Regions from separate parts of the Paenibacillus sp. FSL R7-0189 genome, predicted to be linked through region 1. Evidence: riboswitches for the same ligand, from Rfam matches in the RefSeq annotation. Region 1 holds a riboswitch; each other region holds the start of a gene.
The links. A riboswitch is a leader RNA that binds a small molecule or an ion and turns the genes downstream of it on or off. The one in region 1 is predicted to bind thiamine pyrophosphate.
Positions count from the first base shown of each region.

Region 2: another riboswitch for thiamine pyrophosphate. It lies ahead of MKY63_RS28390 (ABC transporter ATP-binding protein); the one in region 1 lies ahead of MKY63_RS08330 (ABC transporter substrate-binding protein).
Region 3: another riboswitch for thiamine pyrophosphate. It lies ahead of thiC (phosphomethylpyrimidine synthase ThiC); the one in region 1 lies ahead of MKY63_RS08330 (ABC transporter substrate-binding protein).

Region 1 covers NZ_CP150223.1:1,940,806-1,943,959, reverse strand. The annotation lists gene MKY63_RS08330 (ABC transporter substrate-binding protein) at 209-1,258, opposite strand; TPP riboswitch at 1,420-1,530, opposite strand; gene MKY63_RS08325 (hypothetical protein) at 1,689-3,152, opposite strand.
Region 2 covers NZ_CP150223.1:6,440,573-6,443,726, forward strand. The annotation lists gene MKY63_RS28380 (amino acid ABC transporter permease) at 1-340, opposite strand, end outside; gene MKY63_RS28385 (amino acid ABC transporter substrate-binding protein) at 394-1,230, opposite strand; TPP riboswitch at 1,453-1,556, shown strand; gene MKY63_RS28390 (ABC transporter ATP-binding protein) at 1,668-2,450, shown strand; gene MKY63_RS28395 (ABC transporter permease) at 2,431-3,154, shown strand, end outside.
Region 3 covers NZ_CP150223.1:3,173,996-3,177,149, forward strand. The annotation lists gene MKY63_RS13855 (beta-galactosidase) at 1-1,397, shown strand, start outside; TPP riboswitch at 1,469-1,577, shown strand; gene thiC (phosphomethylpyrimidine synthase ThiC) at 1,681-3,154, shown strand, end outside.

The DNA.
Region 1 (3,154 bases):
TTCTTGGTTCTGAAAGCCGTCTTTTTGAACTCTTAAATTATAAGGTAAGTTCAAAAAGCCAACTTTGATAACGAAGTAACTCAGGAAGCAAACTCGACGTCGAATCTTGAACGAACTTAGGAAGTCCGGTACTCACGTAGCACATCACTACGCTCCGTTCCTCCTTCCTCAAGTGACGTCCAACCTTCTTGGTTCTGAAGTCCGCTCTCTACTCCGCCGGTAAAAAATCATTACTGAATGCACTAGCAGCATCCAGCGGTTTATCCAGCAACTTCAGATCATACATCCAGTCGCCGTAATTTTGCCAGACCTCGGTTTTTTGCTCGCCCCAGCGGGCAGCATCGTCCTTGTATTTTGGGCTAAGCCATTTTTGGCTAGCTAGGACAAGGTCGGCGTCCAGGTCAGGAACGGCCTTCGATAACATACCGGCAGCCTCTTCCGGATGATCAATGGCATATTGATAACCTTTTGATGTGGCTTTCATGAAGGCCTTCACCAGCTCAGGATGATCTGCAATTTGCTTCTCACTCGTCGTCAGCACAGGCGTGTAATAATCGAGCTGTGGCGCATAATCCTTTAAGTACAGCATATCCAATGGCTCGCCACGCAACTCAGCCTCAACGCCAGTCCAAGCGTAGAAAATCCAGGCGAAATCAATGTCACGTTTGACGGCGGTAAAATAATCAGCTTCACCGATACTTATCAGCTTCACCTTTTTCACATCGCCACCTTCAGGATCCATGATAGCTTTCATGGCTGCTTCTTCGGCCGGTGAGCCCCAGCCTCCGTAGGTTTTACCTTCGAAATCCTTTGGTGATTTAATATTGCGATCTACTGGAGCGGCGAATCCCGATGTATTATGCTGAATAATAGCTGCTATCGAGACAAGGGGGACGCCTTGTAGACGGGCTAGAGTTAATCCTTCTTGCGCGCTGATGCCAAATGCGGCCTCGCCAGAAGTAACCATAGTATCAGAACCCGCTGCGCCTGGTTGAACGATTTCGACGTCCAGACCTTCTTCAGCGTAGTAACCAAGATCCTTAGCTACGTATAGACCGGTATGATTCGTGTTCGGTGTCCAGTCGAGTGCGACTTTAACTTTGGTGAGCTCTTTTGGAGCATCCGTCCCAGCCGCTGCAGTTGGATCAGTAGCATTTGCTTTGTTTCCGGCTGTATTCCCATTGTTGCTGCCGCATCCGGCAACGGCAAGAATGAGTACACAGGTGAGGCACAACGTAAGTGCTTTTTTGAGGTGCATGTCTTCTTCTCTCCTTTAAGGTTACAAGAATCCCGTCTTCACAACATGAACCGTAAAGTGTAGTATGTACGTTTTTCTACATCTTTTAGTGATCTTACAAAAAAAGCGCCCCGAGTGATCGGGACGCTGGCTTGGCGCAAGGTTAGTCAAGGTCACAGGGACCAGAACCAATTGGCGATTCCTACGCTGGCATTATCCAGATCAGGTATAAGGGTCAGTATCTTGTGGGATACAATCTCAGCCGGCCAATTCCAGCACCCCTGGTTCTATGAAGTTAACGGGTATTTCTATGTGCAATATAAGTAAGCATAAGTTTTGTACCTATACTTAATGTCTTATATTTCTCGCATACGGTGTATTATAGACGGCTGTACTCGGAATGTCTAGTAGTGCACTCCTGAATTTTTCCAATCCAGTAGTTTCTTTTTTGCTAGTCTAGATCTTTATATTTCTTGCGGTGACGCCGTTTAAGCTCACTAACCAGCGCCCCTAGCGTGAGGACAACGCTGATCAGAATCCCGCTCATGATCACGAAGAGGGCAAGAAATTCAAAGGGGGAATATCCAATCATTTTACTCCATTGAATCTTTCCATCCAGATCGTCAATGACCTGATTCATGCCGTAAATCCCGCTTACTACCGTAAATACAGTGAGAATCATCAGCAGATTATCCCGTCGCTTGGACTGAAACTTATCCTGATACTGAAACAGGTCATTTAAGGTTTCTTTCACTTCCTCGAATAAAGCGTCGTTTCCGTATACTTTACGCAGCTGAAGAAATATCTCCCGGCCCTGCGACTGGGAAATCAACTCCAAGAAGTAGAACTTTGCCGAGAACTTATTGATGGAATAGATTAGATTGTCTATTTCCTCATAATCATGATTAATCCGAAGTCGGGAGTGCATATTGGCGAGCTTCAGCAGAACGATTTTGTGGAAAATATTGAGTAAAAATCCGTAATAATATTGCCCATACATCTGGTTGGCTAGACTTACAGCAATCTCCTGTTCAGCCCGGGTCATGCAGCAAAAGGTCTGCTCATTCATCATATAATACGTGTCTGGGCCCCAGCGATTATAGGAATGCTCATGACAATAGTTTGCAATATACGCTGGATCGCTTGCACTGGCATAGGGCTTTCCGTTCAGATCAATTCCATCAAGCTGTGAGGCGCGATAGCGTAGATTTACACTAATCTCATCAGAACCTTCTTCATTCTGAAAGCCGTAAAAAGCTTGCACCTGCATTCTTTCATCTACGAAAAAAGGAAGGGTCTCAAAATAAGCCCCATTGATATCCGATTGATCCAGATATGGCTCCAGTCCATCCACCAAATTTCGGAAGACAAAATCCTCTACCATCTCATAGGTCTGTTCCCCGCAATGAATATAAGTGTAGTCATCCTGTATGAAGGTTTTCTCTAGCGCACGGAAACGATCCGCGAATTCTAGGGCAATACTAAAGGGAATCGAATCCCCCTCCAGCTGGACACGTATCGTCACGAATCCAAGCTGAAAGGGACATATGAATATATCCGTCGAGAGAATTTTGAAAAATATAGATTGCTGCGGAATCTCCAGAATGCAGTCGAGATTATTTACTCTGGAAAAACGGCGAAACGAGTCGGCATCCTTCCTGCGCGGAAAAAGGACGTGTGCGGCAAACGGTAAATAGGTGCGCTCCATTCGTTCATGGGAAACACAGTAACCTTCTCCATAATAGGCAGCTTCCAGTTCTTTGTTATCCAGAAAAAAACGTGTGAATCCGTCGTCCTGTAATTGCTGGATAAGCTGCTTAGAATCGCCCTTTTTTATAGAGAAGGGAAATATAAACTGCATAAGCGCAGTATGTAACAAAGGCTCAGTTGAAGACTCATTTAAAGACTCATTCATTC
Region 2 (3,154 bases), 2.5 Mb from region 1:
GGATAGCAGCGCGTACGATTTCCGATGAATAAGCCCCTACGCTAAGAGTAAATCCAATGGTGGCGGCAATGAAGGGGTCGAGTACAATACCAACAGCCGGCAAACCATAAAATATAATAAATAGCTGCACTAACAATGGGGTTCCTCGAATAACCCACACATAAAAACGGGCGATTAGCTTCGGAATTACCCACGGTGAAAGACGTGCCAGCGCGGTTAGGATCGCCAAAATCAATCCAAGCACAAAGGAAAGTAGCGCCAACGGAATGGTAAAAGCCACCCCGGCTTTTAGCAGGGGTAGCAGTGTGTCTAAGAAAATTTGTATTTTGCGGTCATCCATTATTCAGACATCCTTTTTAGCTTCCAGGCTTAATTAGCCTTGCTAGCCTTGTATTATTTTGAAACGTCAGCTCCAAAGTATTTCTCGGAAATTTTCAAGTACGTTCCATCACTCTTCATCTCTGTAATCGCATCACTGACCGCTTTCACCAGCTCATCATTGCCTTTCAGGAATACTGCGGCACTTTGTGATCCTTCAGGAATCTCATCAACCACTTTAATTTTTGCATCTGGTTTTTGTTTTTTTAGATCCAGATAAGACAAGCCATCATTCACAGTTGCATCAATACGTCCCGAAGTCAGCAGATCCATCGCTTGATTGAAACCGTCCGTAGCTACGATTTCAGCACCGTTCTCACGAGCGATGTCGGATAAGTTACTTGTCAGGGATTGTCCGGCTTTTTTACCCTTAAGATCGGCAAAGGTCTTAATATCCTCATTGTCTTCGCTCACGATCAATACTGCTTTGGATACGATATAGGGTTCAGAGAAATCATATTTCACTTTGCGATCTTCGTTAATGGAAACTTCATTAAAGATTACATCAAACCGTTTCGCATCCATTCCAGCGAAAATACCATCCCACTGAGTTTCAAAAAATTCAGCTTTAACACCTAAACGTTTTGCTACTTCTTCAGCAATTTCCACGTCAAAACCAGTCAATTTCCCCGCAGTGTCATGATAAGTAAAAGGCGCATAAGTCCCTTCTGTACCTATCCGCAATTTGCCGCTGGCTTTCACAGCCTCCAAACTGTTTTGCGCTGAAGATGCTGCTCCACCATTCGTTCCAGCTGTAGGTTCAGCAGCCGTATTGGTATTCGAATTATTGCCGCAAGCCGCTATAAGGACCACGGTTAACGCCAATATAATAGTTAAACTCCATTTTTTCATTATTAAATCCCCTCTCTCTACCCGGATTTTTTCCGGTAAATTGAATAGTACACTGCCATCACATGATCGTCAATACTTTTTTCCGATTATATACATCGGAATTATAATATTAACTAGATTCCTACCTATATCTTACCCAATCTTGGATTAATCCTTCACTTCTTTCTCTCTTTACTTCTCAGAAAGATATGGTATATTTATTAACAAATTAATATGGACCTGTTATTTCACTAGGGGAGTCGGCCGACTGAGACGGAGCTTCAAGCTCCGGACCCTTGGAACCTGATCTGGATCATACCAGCGGAGGGAAGTGGAGCAGAATTTTCATCAAGCATGTTAAGTGTTATTATGCAGAATGAACTTTTTGACCCATTCATTTCCTCTGGAAATGGATGGGTTTTTATTTGTTTAGGCGCTCCACAAAAATTTTAGGAGGTTTGATCATCACGACCATTTTATCTATTCAAGGCCTAACCTACTCTTTTCCGGAATCTGAGCAACCCCCTGTATTCGCAGATCTATCCATGGATATCAGGCAAGGGGAATTCGTCTCCGTAGTAGGTGCTAGCGGATGCGGGAAAAGTACATTTTTCAAAACGATTGCCGGTTTACTCGAACCTACTCACGGAAAAATAAAACTCTCTACGCACCCGTCAACCGCTAGTCGTTTAGGCCAGATCGCTTATATGCCTCAGCAGGATTTATTGCTGCCTTGGAGGACAGTGCTCGACAACTGCCTTTTGCCTTGGGAGATCAAGCCCAGATTCAATAAACAAGAAACGATCACTCAGATTCGGGAAATGTTGACCCGCTTCGGCTTAGCAGATGTAGAGAAGGCTTATCCCCATGAACTTTCGGGTGGAATGAAACAGCGAGTCGCATTTCTGCGCACCTTAGTGGCTGGAGGCGGAAGTGGTCTTATGCTGCTGGATGAGCCCTTTGGCGCTCTCGATGCCATGACCAAACGCGAGATACACCGTTGGCTGTTGGAGTTATGGGGTGAATTGAATCAGACGATTATGCTCATCACTCATGATCTGGAGGAAGCACTATTGCTCAGTGACCGGATTTATTTATTATCTGGCGGTGCGCACAGCGAATTACAGGAGATCGTTGTGGATTTACCAAGGCCAAGACATTATAAGATGAACTACGAACCCCGGTTTATAGCACTGCGTGCAGAGCTGGAGCGGAGATTACATGCGACCTATACCTTTTAAAAAACATCTAGACAACTATGGTCCCTTCCTTCTTCTGGTACTGCTCATTCTTGTAATCTGGGAGTCAGCTGTTCGCCTTCACATGATTCCAGCCTTTATTCTCCCTGCACCTTCCTCTATTGGAATCGCATTGATCGAGCACAGGCAATTATTATTTGGACAGCATTTATTGGCGACGTTACAGGAGATACTGGTGGGTTTTGTCCTTTCTGTTATTTGTGGTGTATTGCTGGGCACTGGAATGTTCCTGTATCGCCCCATAGAAAAGGCCATCTATCCCTTTCTTATCATTAGCCAGACGATCCCATTAATTGCGCTATCCCCCATTTTTATTATGTGGTTCGGATATTCGCTGTGGAGCAAAGTGGCTGTGGTGTTTTTGACGGCTTTTTTTCCAGTCGTAGTGAGTACATATGATGGACTTCGTACAAGTGGCCAGACTTACAAGGACTTATTATTAACATTTGGTGCAAACCGCTGGCAGCTGCTTGTCAAAACCCAAATTCCACTGGCGTTGCCTGCTTTTTTCTCTGGCTTAAAGCTGTCCATTGTATACTGCGTCATCGGAGCTACTATCGGGGAATGGCTCGGCGGCAGTAAAGGACTCGGTTACTTCAGCCGCAGAATGGCCGGAAATATGCAGAGCGATGAAATGTTCGCGGCTGTATTTCTGCTGTCCGCGCTTGGTGTGGTGCTTTTTCTGG
Region 3 (3,154 bases), 1.2 Mb from region 1:
TGGATGAAAAACGGTTTATTTCGGACAATACAATTTCTTTTGCCAAAAACCAAGCGGATATCATCCGTAAACTTGCCCCTAAGCAGTGGGTAACCACGAACGGTCTGTTCGGGCATCTGGATAGCCATGAAATGACGGATGAACTGTTGGATTTCTTCAGCTATGATTCCTATCCTCAGTTCTCTACTATTTTTTATGACCCGAATGAGCGGAATCCGCTGAATGATAGAGGCTGGGGACTGTCGTTATCTGTTGTTCGTTCGATATCCCCGAATTTCTGTATTATGGAGCAGCAGTCGGGCCCGGGTGGCTGGGTGAACCGGATGGATATGCCTTCTCCAAAGCCCGGGCAGATGCGGTTATGGACTTATCAGTCGATCGCTCATGGAGCAGATATGGTGTTATATTTCCGCTGGCGGACAGCTACGATGGGCAATGAAATTTATTGGCATGGAATCAATGACTATCATAATCAGCCTAACCGGAGAGTGCGGGAAGCGGGGCAGATCGGTCAGGAGCTGGCAGCAGCAGGTCAAGCGTTTGTCGGTACTCGTAATCAGGCTAACATTGCTATTGTTCGTGATTATGACAATGAGTGGGATGGAGAATACGATGTTTGGCATGGCCCGTTTATGTGGAAGAGCAATAAGGAGTGGTACAAGGCGCTTCAACGGAAGCATATCCCGAATGACGTACTCTATTTACGCAAAAAAACAACGCTGGAGGAGCTTGCAAGGTACGACGTGCTTATCTATCCTCACCCAGCGATTATGACAGATGAGACAGCAGCACTGCTGGATGAATATGTTCAGCAAGGCGGCAAACTGATCTTCGGCTGTAGAACTGGGTATAAGGATGAGCGGGGTCAATGTTATATGCGTCCTTTCCCAGGTGCTGCTAAGGATCTATGCGGGATCACAGTTGAAGAATTCACAATGGTTAAGGGCAGTCGTCAGCCAACAACAATTAGCTGGTCGGGCGCGGCCGAAGTCGTTACGGGAGCAGATGACTTTAATGATATTCTCAAAATAGAGGAAGCTTCGGTTGAAGTGATGGCGGTTTACGCTTCTGATTATTATGCGGGAAAACCGGCGGTAACTAGAAATCGTCGCGGCAAGGGTGAGGTTTGGTATTACGGAGCCGTATTTAATGAACAGGCAGCGGCTGAGATCATAAATTTAATGGATCTACAATCGCCAGCAGATTGGCTGGAGCTCCCAGAAGAGGTAGAGCTGCAAGTCCGTACCGGAGCTTCTTCCAGTTATGCTTTTTTGCTTAATTATAGTGAGACTCCTGTCACGATCCATCTTCGTGAGACCAAAACAGATTTACTGAGCGGCACAACATTGTCGGGCGAGGTGCTTCTGGAAGGATTTGGGGTATTGGTGTTAAACTAACGTATACATTGATCTCACATTTGAGTAGATTTGGATAATTCTCTCTTTTCGGTTATACTTTGAAGTAGCAATTATATAGTCACGGGAGCTTGGTGGGACCAGGCTGAGAGGATAGTTATAACTATCGACCGTCAAACCTGATCTGGATAATGCCAGCGGAGGAAATGGAGCTCTATTTCTATTTGTCTACTCTAAGGCCGCATCTTATACAGATGTGGCCTTTTCTATGTGTGGGGAGTAGACCGTCTCCGCTTGATCAAATCACCTTATAGGAGGAATTGAGATGACAAGCGAATTGAACAACGATCCAATCAATCTATCAGCTTTTCCAGCAAGTCAAAAAGTGTATGTAAAGGGTTCACGGCCTGATATTCAGGTGCCTATGCGGGAGATCTCACTTAGTCCAACTGCGGGCATAGACGGCGAAGAGGAGAATGCCCCAATTCATGTCTATGACACAAGCGGGGCTTACACGGATGCTAATATTCATACTGATATTCGTCAGGGGTTAGAGCCCAATCGTCTAAGCTGGATTGAGGAACGAGGGGATGCGGAAGCGTACGAAGGAAGAACCGTGAAGCCTGAAGATAACGGGAATGCAACGGGAAAAGCTGTGGCGGAAGTGTTTCCAGCGCTCCATAGAAAACCTTTGCGAGCGAAAAAGGGGCGTAATGTCTCTCAAATGCATTATGCACGCAAAGGGATTATTACTTCGGAAATGGAATACGTTGCGATTCGTGAGAATGTGACACCGGAATTTGTAAGAGATGAAGTAGCCCGCGGCCGCGCCATCATTCCAGCGAATATCAATCATCCAGAGAGTGAACCAATGATTATTGGGCGTAATTTTTTGGTAAAGATCAATGCCAATATTGGAAACTCCGCAGTATCCTCATCCATAGAGGAAGAGGTGGAGAAAATGAGATGGGCTACCCGCTGGGGTGCAGACAATATAATGGATCTCTCCACAGGTAAAAACATCCATACGACACGCGAGTGGATCATCCGTAATTCTCCTGTTCCTATTGGAACGGTGCCTATTTATCAAGCTTTGGAAAAAGTGAATGGGAAAGCGGAAGATTTAACGTGGGAAGTATACCGTGATACGCTCATTGAGCAAGCGGAGCAAGGGGTGGACTATTTTACCATTCATGCGGGAGTTCTGCTTCGTTATATCCCGTTGACGGCACAACGTATGACAGGTATTGTTTCAAGAGGTGGCTCCATTATGGCGGCATGGTGTCTTGCGCATCATCAAGAGAACTTTTTATATACACATTTTGAAGAGATATGTGAAATCATGAAGCTGTACGATGTTTCTTTTTCCCTAGGCGATGGATTACGTCCGGGTTCGATTGCTGATGCGAATGATGAAGCACAATTTGCCGAGTTAGAGACGTTAGGTGAATTAACAGCTATGGCTTGGAGTCATGATGTACAGGTGATGGTAGAGGGTCCAGGACATGTGCCGATGCACTTGATTAAAGAGAATATGGATAAGCAACTTGAAACTTGCAACGAAGCCCCTTTTTATACGTTAGGTCCACTGACTACAGATATTGCGCCGGGGTATGATCATATTACCTCTGCTATAGGTGCAGCGATGATTGGTTGGTTCGGTACAGCAATGTTATGTTACGTAACTCCGAAGGAGCATCTTGGCCTGCCTAATAAGGAAGATGTACGTGTAGGGGTCATTACTTATAAAATAGCGGCACATGCCGCAGATTTGGCAAAAGGGCATAAAGGAGCACAAG